Regions from separate parts of the Arthrobacter sp. THG-b23 genome, predicted to be linked through region 3. Evidence: riboswitches for the same ligand, from Rfam matches in the RefSeq annotation. Region 3 holds a riboswitch; each other region holds the start of a gene.
The links. Region 3 has a riboswitch for thiamine pyrophosphate ahead of AC5RVD_RS01010 (ECF transporter S component). Riboswitches for the same ligand answer to the same signal wherever they lie in the genome.
Positions count from the first base shown of each region.

Region 1: linked by a shared signal. The riboswitch ahead of AC5RVD_RS02905 (NtaA/DmoA family FMN-dependent monooxygenase) and the one ahead of AC5RVD_RS01010 (ECF transporter S component) in region 3 are both predicted to bind thiamine pyrophosphate.
Region 2: linked by a shared signal. The riboswitch ahead of AC5RVD_RS05715 (YkoF family thiamine/hydroxymethylpyrimidine-binding protein) and the one ahead of AC5RVD_RS01010 (ECF transporter S component) in region 3 are both predicted to bind thiamine pyrophosphate.

Region 1 is NZ_JBNHGM010000001.1:590,264-594,908, reverse strand. Features, by position in the region: gene AC5RVD_RS02915 (hypothetical protein) at 1-809, shown strand, start outside; gene AC5RVD_RS02910 (oxidoreductase) at 820-1,647, shown strand; gene AC5RVD_RS02905 (NtaA/DmoA family FMN-dependent monooxygenase) at 1,666-3,045, opposite strand; TPP riboswitch at 3,200-3,309, opposite strand; gene scpC (succinyl-CoA:acetate CoA-transferase ScpC) at 3,507-4,645, opposite strand, start outside.
Region 2 is NZ_JBNHGM010000002.1:443,326-447,970, forward strand. Features, by position in the region: gene AC5RVD_RS05705 (ABC transporter ATP-binding protein) at 1-1,185, opposite strand, end outside; gene AC5RVD_RS05710 (ECF transporter S component) at 1,172-1,798, opposite strand; gene AC5RVD_RS05715 (YkoF family thiamine/hydroxymethylpyrimidine-binding protein) at 1,815-2,486, opposite strand; TPP riboswitch at 2,519-2,629, opposite strand; gene AC5RVD_RS05720 (adenylosuccinate synthase) at 2,733-4,022, opposite strand; gene AC5RVD_RS05725 (DUF72 domain-containing protein) at 4,535-4,645, shown strand, end outside.
Region 3 is NZ_JBNHGM010000001.1:206,423-211,067, forward strand. Features, by position in the region: gene AC5RVD_RS00995 (zinc-dependent alcohol dehydrogenase) at 1-487, shown strand, start outside; gene AC5RVD_RS01000 (energy-coupling factor transporter transmembrane component T family protein) at 549-1,346, opposite strand; gene AC5RVD_RS01005 (ABC transporter ATP-binding protein) at 1,343-2,860, opposite strand; gene AC5RVD_RS01010 (ECF transporter S component) at 2,869-3,489, opposite strand; TPP riboswitch at 3,533-3,666, opposite strand; gene AC5RVD_RS01015 (DUF4235 domain-containing protein) at 3,836-4,096, shown strand; partial or broken gene mnhG (monovalent cation/H(+) antiporter subunit G) at 4,354-4,645, opposite strand, start outside.

The DNA.
Region 1 (4,645 bases), 380 kb from region 3:
GGTCGGCGTTCACGGAAGAGCGCCTCACCGGAAACATTGACGCACTGTTGAAAGCGCTGGCGCAGCCCAGCGACGGACCCAGGGCGAACTTGGCCTGCACCGCCGACATGGAAATGGTCCCCGATCTGTGGCTCGTGGATGCGGCCGGCAAGGCCATGCGTGCCGCGTGGCCGACGGATTCCTGCGGCAAGACCAAACCGGGGGTCCGCGAGGTTCTGGCGGGCATGACCGTAATCGAGTCGAAGCAGCACCGGAGGGAACTGATCCAGCCGAGGGCGGCGCTGGATGCTGGCTGCCCCGCCGAGTGGGGCATCAAGCCGATGCCGGGAGTGGCTGCGCTGGTACCTTTCGAGCAGACGGCGGGCGCGCAGCCGCGTAGCAGCGGCGAGGGCATGCCGGGTTCCCCCGGCCTTCTGCCCAGCGCTGGCGAGGCCGACACGATGAAGATCTGCCAGTACCGGACCGAGCGGATAACGAATGAAGACGACGAGCGCCCCGCCGACGCGCAGCCGAACCTGGAGTTTGACGTGTTCGAGATCGTGTCCGGGACGTTTTTTAGGGGAGGTAGCCTTGAGGGCCCGGCCATAGACGTCATCTTGAAGGCGGCCAGCGAGGATCCGGCTGACAGCGAATGCGCCGACGACGCAACGGAGCTTGCCGTGCTGTGGCCGCTCGCCAAGGGGCAAAGCATTGGCGCACCGCTGGCGGTGGAACTCGACGGTTGCCGGCGGCTCTTGGCTCCCGACGGCGCGGCCCGGAACCTGCCGGACGAGGCGCGCGCCGCCGTCGTCATGGCATTGGAGAAGTGAGGCGGGCGTGATGGTGAGGGACAAAGTCGCACTGGTAACCGGAGCGTCCTCCGGGATCGGGGAACATACGTGTCGGGAGCTGGCACGCCGCGGCTTCATCGTCTACGCGGCCGCGCGCCGGCTGGAGCGGATGCGCCCGCTGGAAGAGCACGGGGTTCGCGTCCTCGAGATGGACCTGACCGACGACGCGTCCATGGTGCGCGGGGTAGGGCACATCCTTTCGGAGCAGGGGCGGCTGGACGTGCTGGTCAACAATGCCGGTTACGGATCATACGGCGCGATTGAGAATGTGCCGTTGGATGATGCCCGGCAGCAGTTCGAAGTGAACCTGTTCGGGCTGGGGCGGCTTATCCAGCTGGCGGCCCCGGCCATGCGGGCCCAGGGCGGCGGGCGGATCATTAACGTCTCCTCGATCGGCGGCGTGTTCTATGAACCGCTGGGCGGCTGGTACCACGCGGCGAAATTCGCGGTCGAGGGTTTGTCGGACTGCCTCCGGGTGGAGCTCAAACCCTACGGCATCGACGTGGTGATCGTCGAGCCCGGGCCGATTCTGACCGAGTGGGACGCCATCGCGGTGGAGGGCCTGCTGCAGAGTTCCGAAGGTACGGCCTACGCGCAGCAGGCGGAGAGCGTGGCGCGGGCGATCGCCGGGGCCTACACGGAACGCACGGGAACGCGGCCGGAAGTCGTTGGAAGTCGCATCGCCCGGGTGGCGGCCGCCCGGCGCACGCGCAGCCGGTACCCGGTCGGACGAGGCGCGCGGACGATCATGAGCGCTCGTCGGCTGCTGCCCGACCGGGTCTTCGACGCCGTGCTCGCCAGGGTGTACCAGCGCTGAACCGGCGCGGAACCGCTGCTAAGACGCGACGGAGCGACTGCCCTCCCGGGAGGCTCCCAGGTGATCGCGCAGGGTGCGTCCCGAATACGCGGTCCGGAACCGGCCTCGGGCCTGCAGTTCCGGCACCACCCCGTTGACGAACTCTTCGAGCGAGGACGGGTAGAGGGCCGACATGATCACGAAACCGTCAGCCGCCTCAGAGTCGTAGAGTTCGCACAAGTAGTCGGCGATGTCCGCCGGATCGCCCACGGGCTGGGGGTGCAGCTGGTTCATGGCCTGCGCCGTCGCCAGATCGCGGACGGTCATCGATTCCCGGCGGGCTGCGGCCAGGAGCATCTGTTCAAAACCATCGCTGCCCGTGGCCCCGCGGTGGGCCAGCAGCAACTCCTCGGCGCTGCCGTCCGGCTGCAGGTCCTCCCGGGCCGCGTGGAGGAGCCGGCCCAACTTCGTCAGGACGTCCTCCTCATCGAGCGCCGCCTCCAGGCCTCGTACGGCTTGGCGCGCGGCGGCGGGAGTGGCGCCGGTGATCGGCTGGACGGCCGGGAGCACGGCCAGCCGATCCGGATTCCGTCCGGCGGCGGCGGCGCGGGCCCGCAGTTCGGTCCGCACCGCGCGCATGGCGTCCGGAGTGTCGGCGACGGCGAACACGACCTCGGCCCAGCGGGCGGCGAACTCCATGCCGCGCAGGGAGGATCCGGCCTGCATGAGTACCGGCCTTCCCTGCGGACTGCGCGGCAGGGTGATCGGACCGCGGCTCAGCGGACGGTCGTCGTCGCCGTCGAGCCGGGGCCGTTCGGGTATCCGGTGGACACGCTCCGGATCCGCAAACCGGCGTCCCGGCGCATCCAGTGTTAGCGCCCCGGGGTCCCAGGTTTCCCACAGGTCCACCACGGTCTGGACGACGTCGTCGGCCCGGTAGTAACGCTCCGACTTGGGCGGGATGGAGGGCAGGCCGAAGTTGGCGGCCTCGGCGTCCGTGGTGGACGTGACGATGTTCCAGGCGACCCGGCCGCCGGAGAGGTGATCCAGCGAGAGAAGCTTCCGGGCGATGGTGTAAGCAGGGGTGAACGTCGTGGAGATGGTGGCGGCCAACCCCAGGTGCCGGGTCGCCCCGGCAACCAGTGACAGGGTGACCAAGGGGTCGAGATAGATGGCGCCCTTGCCGCCCGTGACCAGCGTGGTGGCGAAGTCGCCCGCGTTGTCCTCCGGGACGGCCAGCGCGTCGGGCAGGAACAGCATGTCGAAGCAGCCTCGTTCCAGTGTCCGGCCCAGATCAAGATAAAACTCCGCGCTCAGCCAGTCGCGCCGGGAGAGCGGATGCCGCCAGTTCTCCGAATACTGGCTGGTGGGCGGGTTGACCATCGCCACCAGGTGCATGCCGTCAGCTGGGGAGCGCATCATATCCTCCCGGCGACGCAAGAAGACGGCCGGCGGGCAGGACCCCGCCGGGCACGGCCGGGCTCGCTGCTGCCATCAGCCAGTCGGAGCCGGTGAGTGGGACGGCAGCGTCGGATGTCTGCATGTTCGCGCCCTTCTGTTGAGTTAACAGGGGACGGGTGTGAGGGTTGCTCCCTGCGCTGGCATGATCCAGATCAGGTTCAACGGTCGAAACTTGAGAAGCTTCCTCTCAGCCCGGCTCACCGGACTCCCGTGTACAAGCCAGCAGCCTACCGGCAGTCGCACCCGGGCGGCGAAAGACCGCCGGTACGACGGCGTCATACTCCCGGGCGGAGACCCGGAGACCCGGAGACCCGGAGAGCTGGAGAGCCGGAGAGCTGGAGAGCCGGAGGGCCGGAGGGCCGGAGGGCCAGAGAGAGAGAGCCGGACAGACCTCCGCCCGGGGGTGGGCGAGGCGGCCGTTACTGCTGCGCGGGGCGCATGCTGCCGGTCTCCACGAAGCGCTGGTGCCAGGACAAGGCCTCCCCGAGCAGGTGCGGGGTGTGCTTGCCGAAGCTGTCCCGGCAGGCACGGTCGAAGTAGTCCTGCAGCATCGGCCGGTAGTCGGGGTGGGCGCAGGTCTCGATGATCTTGCGCGCCCGCTGCTTCGGCGCGAGGCCGCGCAGGTCGGCCAGCCCCTGCTCGGTGATCACGATCATCGTGTCGTGCTCGGTGTGGTCGACGTGGCTGGCCATCGGCACGATGCTGGAAACCTTCCCGCCCTTGGCCATGCTGGGGGACATGAAGACGGACAGGTAGCTGTTCCGGGCGAAGTCGCCGGAGCCGCCGATGCCGTTCATCACCTTGGTGCCGGCCACGTGGGTGGAGTTGATGTTGCCGTAAATGTCCGCTTCGATCATCCCGTTGAGCGAGATGCAGCCCAGCCGGCGCACCAGCTCGGGGTGGTTGGAGATTTCCTGGGTGCGCAGGATGATGCGCTCGCGGTAGTAGTCCACGTTCGCGTTGAACTCCTCCAGACCGGTGCGGCTGAGCGAGAAGGACGTGGCGGAGGCCATCCGCAGCACGCCCTCCTTGAGCAGCTGCAGCATGCCGTCCTGGATGACCTCGGTGTAGGCGGTCAGGCCGCGGTAGCCGCCGGCCGCCAGGCCTTCCAGCACGGCGTTGGGGATATTGCCGACCCCGGACTGCAACGGGAGCAGCTGCTCGGTCAGGCGCCCGCGCCGGACCTCGTGGTCCAGGAACTCCAGCAGGTGGCCCGCGATTTGCTGCGAGTTTTCATCGGGCGGGTTGAAAGGGGAGTTCCGATCCGGCGCGTCGGTGTGCACGATGGCCACGATCTTGTCCGGATCCACCTCCAGGTAGGGTTCACCAATCCGGTCGTCCGGATTCACGAGCGGGATGGGCCTGCGTTCCGGCGGCAGGGCGGTGCCGTGGTAGACGTCGTGCATGCCTTCGAGGCCGAGCGGCTGGGCGTTGTTGATCTCCACGATGACCCGGCTGGCCTCCCGGAGCCAGGTCATGTTGTTGCCCACCGAGGTGGACGGGATGAGTCGTCCGTCCTCGAGGATGCCCACGGCCTCGACCACGGCCAGGTCGACGT
Region 2 (4,645 bases), on a different contig from region 3:
GGTGTGCGCCACGAACTGGTGCTCGGGATTCTGGAACACCATCCCTGGACGTTCCCCGTGGACGGTTCCCGTCGCCGGCGGTAGTAGCCGGGCGAGGGTGAGCAGCAACGAGGTTTTGCCGGCCCCGTTGGCTCCCAGCAGGGCTGCGATTTCGCCGCGCTTCAGCCGGAGGGTCACACCATGGAGAATGGCCGCTTCCGGCCGGACATCCCCCGCATTCCGGCGCCTCTTCCGTACGGGCGCCGTCCGCGAAACGGAGAGGTTCTCCGCGGCCAGCACCGTCTCGCCGACGGCGGGGGCCGCGCCATCCGCGTCGTGGTCAGGCGCCGACAGTTGCCGCAAGTCCGAGCAGACGTCGGGCGCGCCGAGACCGCCGGTCCGGCCGGTGACGGCCAGCAGTTCCGTCTCCAACGGCAGCCAGCATCCGGCCGCGTTCAGCCGGACTGCATGGACCCCCAGCACTTCGGCCGTCACGCCGTCGGCCAGGACCTGGCCTGCCTCGCCCAGGACGACCGCCCGGCGCGGCAGGCCGGCTATGCCAGCTACCCCGGCGTAGTCGTCCAGCCGGTGTTCGACCAGCACCACTGCCGGTCCGTAAGCGGCCGTGGCAGCGGTGACGGCGTCCCGCACGGCGGCCAGGCCTGCCGGATCGAGCATGGAGGTGGGTTCGTCGAGCAGCAGCAGGTCCGGTTCGGCGATGAGGCTCGCGGCCAGCGCCACCCGCTGGCCTTCTCCGCCGGACAGCTGGGCCGTTTGGCGGCCGCGGAGGCCGGCGGCGCCGACCGAGGCCAGCGCGGTGTCGATCCGTGCCGATATCTCCTCGGGAGGCACCGCACCGTTCTCCAGCGGCAGCGCCAGCTCCTGTTCGACGTCCGGAAGACAGACCCCGGAGGAGGGATCCTGGGCCAACACGCCGACGTGTCGGGAAAGTTCGGCGACCGAGGAATCGGTTGTGGCCACGCCGTTCACCGACACCGTGCCGGCCAGGGTGGCGACCACCGAGTGCGGAACGACCCCCGTGACCGCCTGCAGCAGGGTGGACTTTCCCGACCCGGAGGCCCCAAACACAATCAGGTGTTCGCCGGGCTTGAGCCGCAGCATGACGTTGCGCAGCACGGCTGTGTCCCGCCGGGGGAAGCCTACGGATACGTCATTGAGCTCCAGGACCGGGTCAGCGGTGCGCATCGGTTGTGCCCAGCCGGGCGCGGCCGATCGCGAAGTTGTCCACCACGCCGGTCTTCGCCAGCCCGTCGACGATGATCTTGCCCAGCAGCCCGCCCAGGATCACACCGGAGATTAGGTGGATGACCAGGCGGGTCCAGAACAGGTCCTGTCCGTACCAGCCGGACCGGAACGCCGAATAGAAGAAGACCAGGCCGGCGCCGAGCAGCCCGGACAGGGCGTAGGTAAGCCAGCCGTAGGAACGGTAGCGGGTGGCCGAGAACGGGATCTCGCTGCCAATGCCCTGGATGGCGGCCGCGATAAAGAGCAGCGGACCGACGGCGGAGCCCAGGAACACCACCTCTATCACCGAGGCCAAGACTTCGGCCAGCACGCCGGCGAAGGGACGTTGAACGATGGCGATGGCGATCGGAGCCACCAGCAGCCAGCTTCCGGCCAGGAAGTGCTGCGACAGGTCTCCGGCCGGCCCCATCAGCAGGGACAGGGCGGTCCAGGCCTGGACGAAGACCCAATAGAGGAAACCGAAGACGACGCCCAGGACAACCAGGAGGACGAGGTCCTTCAGGGTCCAGGCACCGCGCGGGAGGGCATGCTGCTGCGAAGACGATGATGGCATGGCTGGTCCTTCCGCTTCAGGAGGCGCTGGGGCTGTTGATGGACAGCGTCGCGTGCGTCGTGACGTGCTGGACGGAACGGCCCACCAGGATCCAGCCGGCGGCAATGGCCTGCAGCACCTGGGCCACATCGCCGTCCAGACGGGTGACAAAATGCTCCGCCCGAACCGCAACACCGGTGGATTTTGCATAGTCGATGGCGGCGTAGATATCGCGCATGTGGTCGGCTGAGGCACCGCCGGTACCGCCGTCGGCCAGGGGATACAGCGCCCAGTCGGCTGCGGCCTCGATTCCGGTGGGCTCCAGCTCCGGGATCTCCGAGTACAGGGCGGCGCCTCCCTCGGGTATTTCGCAGCTGACGCCGCCGGGGCAGCCCCGGGACAGGAGCACGGAGGCCGAGACGTGCGCCCCGGTGCGTCCCGCCGCGGCAATCACCTGGCTCAAGTAGCGCAGGACATCCTGCTCGGCGCCGGTCAGGTAGGTGCTCACCTTGCCGGTCTGCACCTCGAGGCCGGTGGCGTCGGCCTGGTCCAGTGCCGTCAGGATGACGTCGGCGTAGTTGTCGGCCATGACCGCCAGGGTCAATCTCGCGCCCACGCCGAACTCGCGGGGAGTGGCGGTGAACTTATCGCTGCGCACGGCAGCAGTAGGGGTGTTCGTCGCGGTGACGATCGAGTCTGATGTTCGCATTTTCGCGCCCTTAGGTTGTTAAACGGGGCACGGGTAGTAAAGAGTCAACGTCCCTGCGCTGGCATGATCTAGATCAGGTTCGACGGTCGAAACTTGAGAAGTTTCCTCTCAGCCCGGCTCACCGGACTCCCGTGTTGCCCACGAGTCTAACCCATGGCGCGCACCGCCCGCGAAAGGTTTAAGCAGGGGGTGGTAACGCAGCGGGGCACGGACATCGCTGCCCGCGCCCCGCCGTCGTCAGTCCTGCTATTCGCTGATCAGGTCCCGGACCACGATGGTCTGGTCGCGGTCGGGGCCCACGCCGATGGCGGAGAACCTGGTGCCGGAGAGCTTTTCGAGCGCCAGCACGTAGTTGCGGGCGTTCTCCGGCAGGTCTTCCAGCGTCCTGGCGCCGGTGATGTCCTCGGTCCAGCCCTCGAAGTACTCGAAGATCGGCTTGGCGTGGTGGAACTCGGTCTGGGTCATCGGCATTTCGTCGTGCCGGACGCCGTCCACGTCGTAGGCCACGCAGACCGGGATTTGTTCGATGCCGGTGAGCACGTCCAGCTTGGTTACGAAGTAGTCCGTGAAGCCGTTGACCCGGGCGGCGTGGCGGGCCAGCACGGCGTCGTACCAGCCGCAGCGCCGCGGCCGGCCGGTGTTCACGCCGAACTCCCCGCCCTTCTTCTGCAGGTACTCGCCCATGTCGTCGAACAGTTCGGTGGGGAACGGCCCGGCGCCCACCCGGGTGGTGTACGCCTTGATGATGCCGACGGCACGGTTGATCCGGGTGGGGCCGATGCCCGAGCCCACGGACGCGCCGCCGGCCGTCGGGTTGGAGGAGGTCACGAACGGGTAGGTGCCGTGGTCCACGTCCAGGAAGGTGGCCTGGCCGCCCTCCATTAGCACGACCTTGCCCTCGTCCAGCGCCTTGTTCAGCACGTAGGTGGAGTCGATGACCATCGGGCGCAGCCGCTCTGCGAAGGACAGGAAGTACTCCACGACTTCCTCCACGTGCACGTCCCGGCGGTTGTACACCTTGACCAGCAGTTCGTTCTTCTGCCGCAGCGAGCCTTCGACCTTCTGCCGCAGGATCGATTCGTCGAACACGTCCTGCACGCGGATGCCCAGCCGGGCCACCTTGTCCATGTAGGCGGGGCCGATGCCGCGGCCGGTTGTGCCGATCGCGCGCTTGCCCAGGAAGCGTTCGGTCACCTTGTCCATGGTCTGGTGGAACGGGGCCACCAGGTGGGCGTTGGCGGAGACGCGCAGCCGCGAAGTGTCCGCGCCGCGGGCCTCGAGCCCGTCGATCTCCTCGAAGAGGGCCTCAAGGTTGACCACGCAGCCGTTGCCGATGATCGGAGTGGCGTTGGGGGACAGGATGCCGGCCGGCAACAGCTTCAGCTCGTACTTCTCCCCGCCGACGACGACGGTGTGCCCGGCGTTGTTGCCGCCGTTCGGCTTGACCACGTAATCCACGCGGCCGCCGAGCAGGTCGGTAGCCTTGCCTTTTCCTTCGTCGCCCCACTGGGCTCCGACGATCACAATTGCTGGCATGGGATCCTCCCCCATTCGATGCGGCGGAAGCCCCGGACAGACTGCACATCAAGGAGCCGCTGCCGCGCATGAGAACGCCCCTCACTCCGGGTGGAGTATTTGGGGCTCTTACCCGCCAAGTTTAGCCGATGGGCCCCAAACGACCGGAATCCGCGCCGCCCAATCGGTTCCATGGCGGAAATCGGAAAGCGATCGCGGCCCCTAGCTCCCGGAGCGGGACGTCGCTCCCGGGGCCGAAGCCGGAAAGCGGTTGCGACCCCTCAGCTATTGCAGCCCCTCCAACTACCGCACCCGGGACGTCGATTCCGGGGCGGAACCCGGGACGGCGCGTCGAGTGGAGAGAAGATGCAGCGAAACCGGGCATAAGCGTGCATCTTCTCTCCACTCGAAAAAGCGGGGCTTCTTGTGCCCGGATGCGGCAGCGGTTCAAAGGATGCGCAACGCCCCACAGCACGACGAGGGAGCGCGGCTTGCTCTGGCTTGCACCGCCTGGGCCGGGTAGCCTGCGGGACATGGCCCCCTCTCAACCGATGGCACGGATCGGCATTTCCGGCTGGCGATACCCGCGCTGGCGCGGCACGTTCTACCCGAAGGGCCTGCCCCAGCGCCGCGAGCTGGAGTAT
Region 3 (4,645 bases):
CGACGTCGCGGACGAACTGCGGGAGCGCACGGACGGCCGCGGGCCGGACTCGGTGGTGGATGCGGTGGGCATGGAGGCGCACGGCTCGCCCGTGGCGGGCGCGGTCCACCAGGCGGTGGGGCTGCTGCCGTCCGCCCTGGGCCGCAAGGCGATGGAGACAGCCGGAGTGGACAGGCTCGACGCGCTCTACACCGCGATCGACGCCGTCCGGCGCGGCGGCACGATCTCGATCAGCGGCGTGTACGGCGGGATGAAGGACCCCCTGCCGATGCTGACCATGTTCGACAAGCAGCTCCAGCTGCGGATGGGCCAGTGCAACGTGAAGCGGTGGATCGATGACCTGCTGCCGCTGGTCGACGACCCGTCGGACCCGCTGGGCGTGCTCGACCTGGCGACCCACCAAGTTCCGCTGGAGCAGGCTCCGGAGATGTACGAGAAGTTCCAGAAGAAGGAGGACGGCTGCATCAAGGTGGTGCTCAAGCCGTAGCCCCGAACGGAACGGCGGACCCCGGCTTTCATGGGACGGCCGGGGCCCGCCGGGCCCCGGTTCACACGAAGATGAAGTTCCAGGTCCCGGCGGCCACGGCGGCGGCGGCTGCCGCTCCGGCGATGACCGCGCCACCCAGCAACACCCAAACATCCACCACGCTGTAGGTGGATTCCCGCGCCCAGGTCCTGGGCCCGGCGCCGAAGCCGCGGGCCTCCATGGCGACGGCCAGCCGGGTGGCACGGCGGATGGCCTGCACGATCAGGCCGAACGCCTGGCCCACGAACGCACCAGCCTTGGCCAGCGGCCGGTTCTCCGCTCCGACACCGCGGGCGCGGCGCGCCAAACCGAGAATCCGCCATTCCTCCACGAGCAGCCCGACCAACCGCATGGCGGCCAGCGCTCCCAGCACGAAGCGGTGGGGCAGCTTCAGCTTCTGCGCCAGGGCGTCCGCCAGATCCGTGGGGTCGGTCGTCAGGAGCAGGAAAATGCCCGGCAGCGCCACGGCGAGCGAACGCAGGCCGATGGCAACGCCTCCGGCCACCGAGTCCTCGGTGAAGATCAGCGGACCGAACTGGAACAGCACGGCCCCGGTCTTCTCGGCCAGCAAGGCCGTTGCCCAGGCCCCGACGGCAGCCGCCGCCAGCAGCGGCCAGCCGCGCTTGAGCAGCACCCACGGCTTGACGCCCAGCACGGGCATCAGCAACAGTTCGGCGGCCAGCACCACGGAGGCGCTGACCCAGTCCACACTGAGCATGACCACCACGGTGATCAGGGTGGCGGCTGCCAGCTTTGATACCGGGTTGGCGCGGCCGAACGGGGAGGCTGCCAGCCGGGGGGTCAGCAGGTCCATGCTCATGCTGCCCTCCGAAGCGGCTGGGCCGGGCGCACGCCGCCGTCTGCCACCCGTATGCCGGCACCGCCGAGCGCCGCGGTGAAATCGGCGTCGTGCGTCACCGAGACCACGCTCCTGCCATCGGCCACCAGCTCGGCCAGCAGCGTGACCAGCTCGGCCCAGGTGTTGGCGTCCTGTCCGAAGGTCGGCTCGTCCAGCACCAGGATGTCCGGGCTGGTGGCCAGCATGGTGGCAACCGAGAGCCTGCGTTTCTCGCCGCCGGAAAGGGTGAACGGGTTGGCCTGCAGCAGGCGGGTCAGCCGGAGCCGCTCGGCGATCGTGTCCACCCGCTGCCGGACCGTCGCCTCGGGCAGTTTGGCCACGCGGCGCGGGCCAAACTCAAGTTCGTCAAGCACCGTGCCGGTGAGGAACTGGTGTTCCGGTTCCTGGAAGACGCTGCCGATCCGGGTCACCAGCTGCGCGGACTTCCACTTTGCCGGTGACAGGCCGGCGCCGCGGTGCAAGGCCGGTGTCGCCGACAGCTCCCCTCCTGCGGGCGGCACCAGGCCGGCGAGGGTGAGGGCCAGCGTGGATTTACCGGCGCCGTTCGCGCCGGTGATGCTGAGCGCCTGCCCGGCCAACAGGTCCAGGTCCACCCCGCGCAGCACCGGTTCGGCTCTCCGGTTACGCGACACGTCCAGCGCCGCCGCCCGCAGCAACGGCCCGCCCGGGGACGGCGCCGGAGGCAGGTCCAGCCCCGGGGTGTGCCCGGGAACCCAGACGCCGGCCTCGATCAAACGGGCGCGGGTGGCGCTCTCGGCGAGCACGGTGCCCGGCGGCCCGTCGGCCAGCACGCCGCCGCCGGCCGCGAGGACGATCACTCGGTCCACCACGTCCGCCCAGACAGCCACCCGGTGCTCGACCACCACCAGGGTGGCGCCGGTGCGGTCCAGCACCCGGGCCACGGCGTCGCGTACTTCCTGCACGCCGTCCGGGTCCAGGTTCGCGGTCGGCTCGTCCAGCAGCAGCAGCCCCGGCCGCATGGCCAGGACGGAGGCCAGCGCCAGCCGCTGCTTCTGGCCCCCGGACAGCGCCGAGGTGGGGTGATCCAACGGTACCGTCAGGCCGACATCGGCCAGGGATTCGCGGACCCTGTCCCAGATCTGCGTGCGCGGCAGCGACAGGTTCTCCGCTCCGAAGGCCACCTCGTCGCCCACCCGGGCCAGCACCAGCTGGCTCTCCGGATCCTGCAGCACAAGGCCGGCCCGGCCGCGGGCCTCGGAGGGACGGACACCCGCCACGGTGAGCCGGCCGGTCTCCTCGCCCTCGCCCTCGTCGCCGAGGACGCCGGCCAGAGCGTGCAGCAGCGTGGACTTGCCGGCCCCGGAGGCGCCCAGCAACAGTACCCGTTCACCCGGGGCGATGCTGAAACTGGCCCCGCGCACCGCCGGATCCTTGCGGCCGGCATGCCGCCAGCCCCACCCCTCGGCGTGGACCGGCACGGGCCCGGGCACCGCCGTCGTACTCTGCTCTCCCATGGAACGGCTCAGACGTCGGCCGAGCGTCCCGCGGCGAAGGAGGACAGCACGCCCGTCTTCGCCAGGCCCCTGACCGCCAGCCATGGCAGCAGCCCGGCAATCACGACGCCGGACACGGCGGCGAAGCCCACGTAGGCCAGCTGCCACTCGGCGGCCCAGAGCATGTTGTAGAGGATGTTCTCGCTGATGGACAGTGCCAGGCCTGCACCCAAGCCGGCCAGCAGCGCCACGCCGAGGTTGAACTTGCGGTACAGGAAGAGCAGGAAGACGACCTCGGCCCCCAGGCCCTGGATCAGGCCGGAGACCAAGACGGTCATGCCGAAGCTCGTGCCCAGCAGCGCGGAGACAATGGCGGCCAACATCTCGCAGTAGATGGCGGCGCCGGGCTTGCGGATGATCAGTCCGCCCAGCACGCCGGCCATCAGCCAGCCGCCGGTGTACAGTCCGGCGGAAGGCGGGAAGGCAAGGGTCAGGCCCTCGATCAGCGGCCAGCCCGCCGACCAGGCCCAGAAGATGACGCCGACGGCCACGGCGACCACCGAGGCCACGACGATGTCCACCACCCGCCAGCCGTAGCGCGGCTTCCGGGCAGGTGTGGGCGTGGCGGGTGCATTCGAAACGGTACTCAATGGGATCCTCCTGGTTGCAGGAGGGGAGGGCGGCCATGCGGCGCGCCCCGAGAACTCGACTCCCTTCGCCGGTACTAACCGGAGCAGGTTCGAGGGTCTGCGGTTCATCCGCACTCTCAGCGTCCCTCCCGGTCTCCGGTGTGTACCGGCCGGTCGGACGCTCCCCTGTCGTCATAGGTGCTGTCTAGCAGCACGCACCAGTCTACACTCGCCCGCAGCGGCGGGCGATTCGGCTTCAGACCCTTGGAAAATGCACGACGGCTTACGGCCCGGGCGGGTGCCGGGCAGTAGGCTGGGAACCGGAACAGCAGTTGAGACGGGGCTTCGGCCCCGGGAGGGAGCGGGCATGAACATTGTGTTGAGGCTCTTGGGCACACTGGTGAGTATCGGCGCGGGCCTGGCAGCCAGCCAGCTGCTGGGGTTTGTCTGGAAGATGGTCACCGGAAAAGATGCGCCGAAGAGCGACGATGACCTGGAGAACAGCCTGCGGGCGGCGGTCGCCTTCGCCGTGGTATCCGGCACCGTGGCGCGCGTGATCCAGGTGCTGACCAAGCGCGCCACCGCCAAGGCGGTCATCCGCTACGACAAGACGCGGGAAATGGTCTAAGCGGTTCCTTGAGGGGGCCCGATGGGGGACGGGACCGCGGTCCCGTCCCCCATCGCGCTTCTGTCCCCGGTCCGCAGGCACCCGCCACCGGACCGGTTTCTTTTGTCCGCGGGTTATTTTTTGTCCGCCGGCCCGGCGTCGTCCTCATCGTTCCGCGCCGGACCAGCCGCAGCCGCCGCGGTGGGTCGCTCCCCCTGGCCGCCGGCTGCGACACCGCTGCCGGCGTCGCTGCCGGAAGGCGCGACGTCGTCGGGTGCGGCCGCTGAATCTTCCTCGGCCGCTGCCTCCACCACCGCATCGAGGTCGTCCACGCTGAGGATTTCCTTGCGCAGGTGTTTGGTGCGGTATCCGGCCCGGCCCACCATGTGGGCGGAAACCGGCACGGTGAGCAACTGGAACAGCCAGGCTATGAGGAGCAAGGGCACCGCCGCCCAGCTGCGCAGCTGCAATCCCAGTCCCGTCAGCAGCAGCAGCAGGCCGAACACCTGCGGTTTCGTGGCGGCGTGCATCCGTGAGAGCAGGTCCGGGAACCGCAGCAGGCCGATGGCC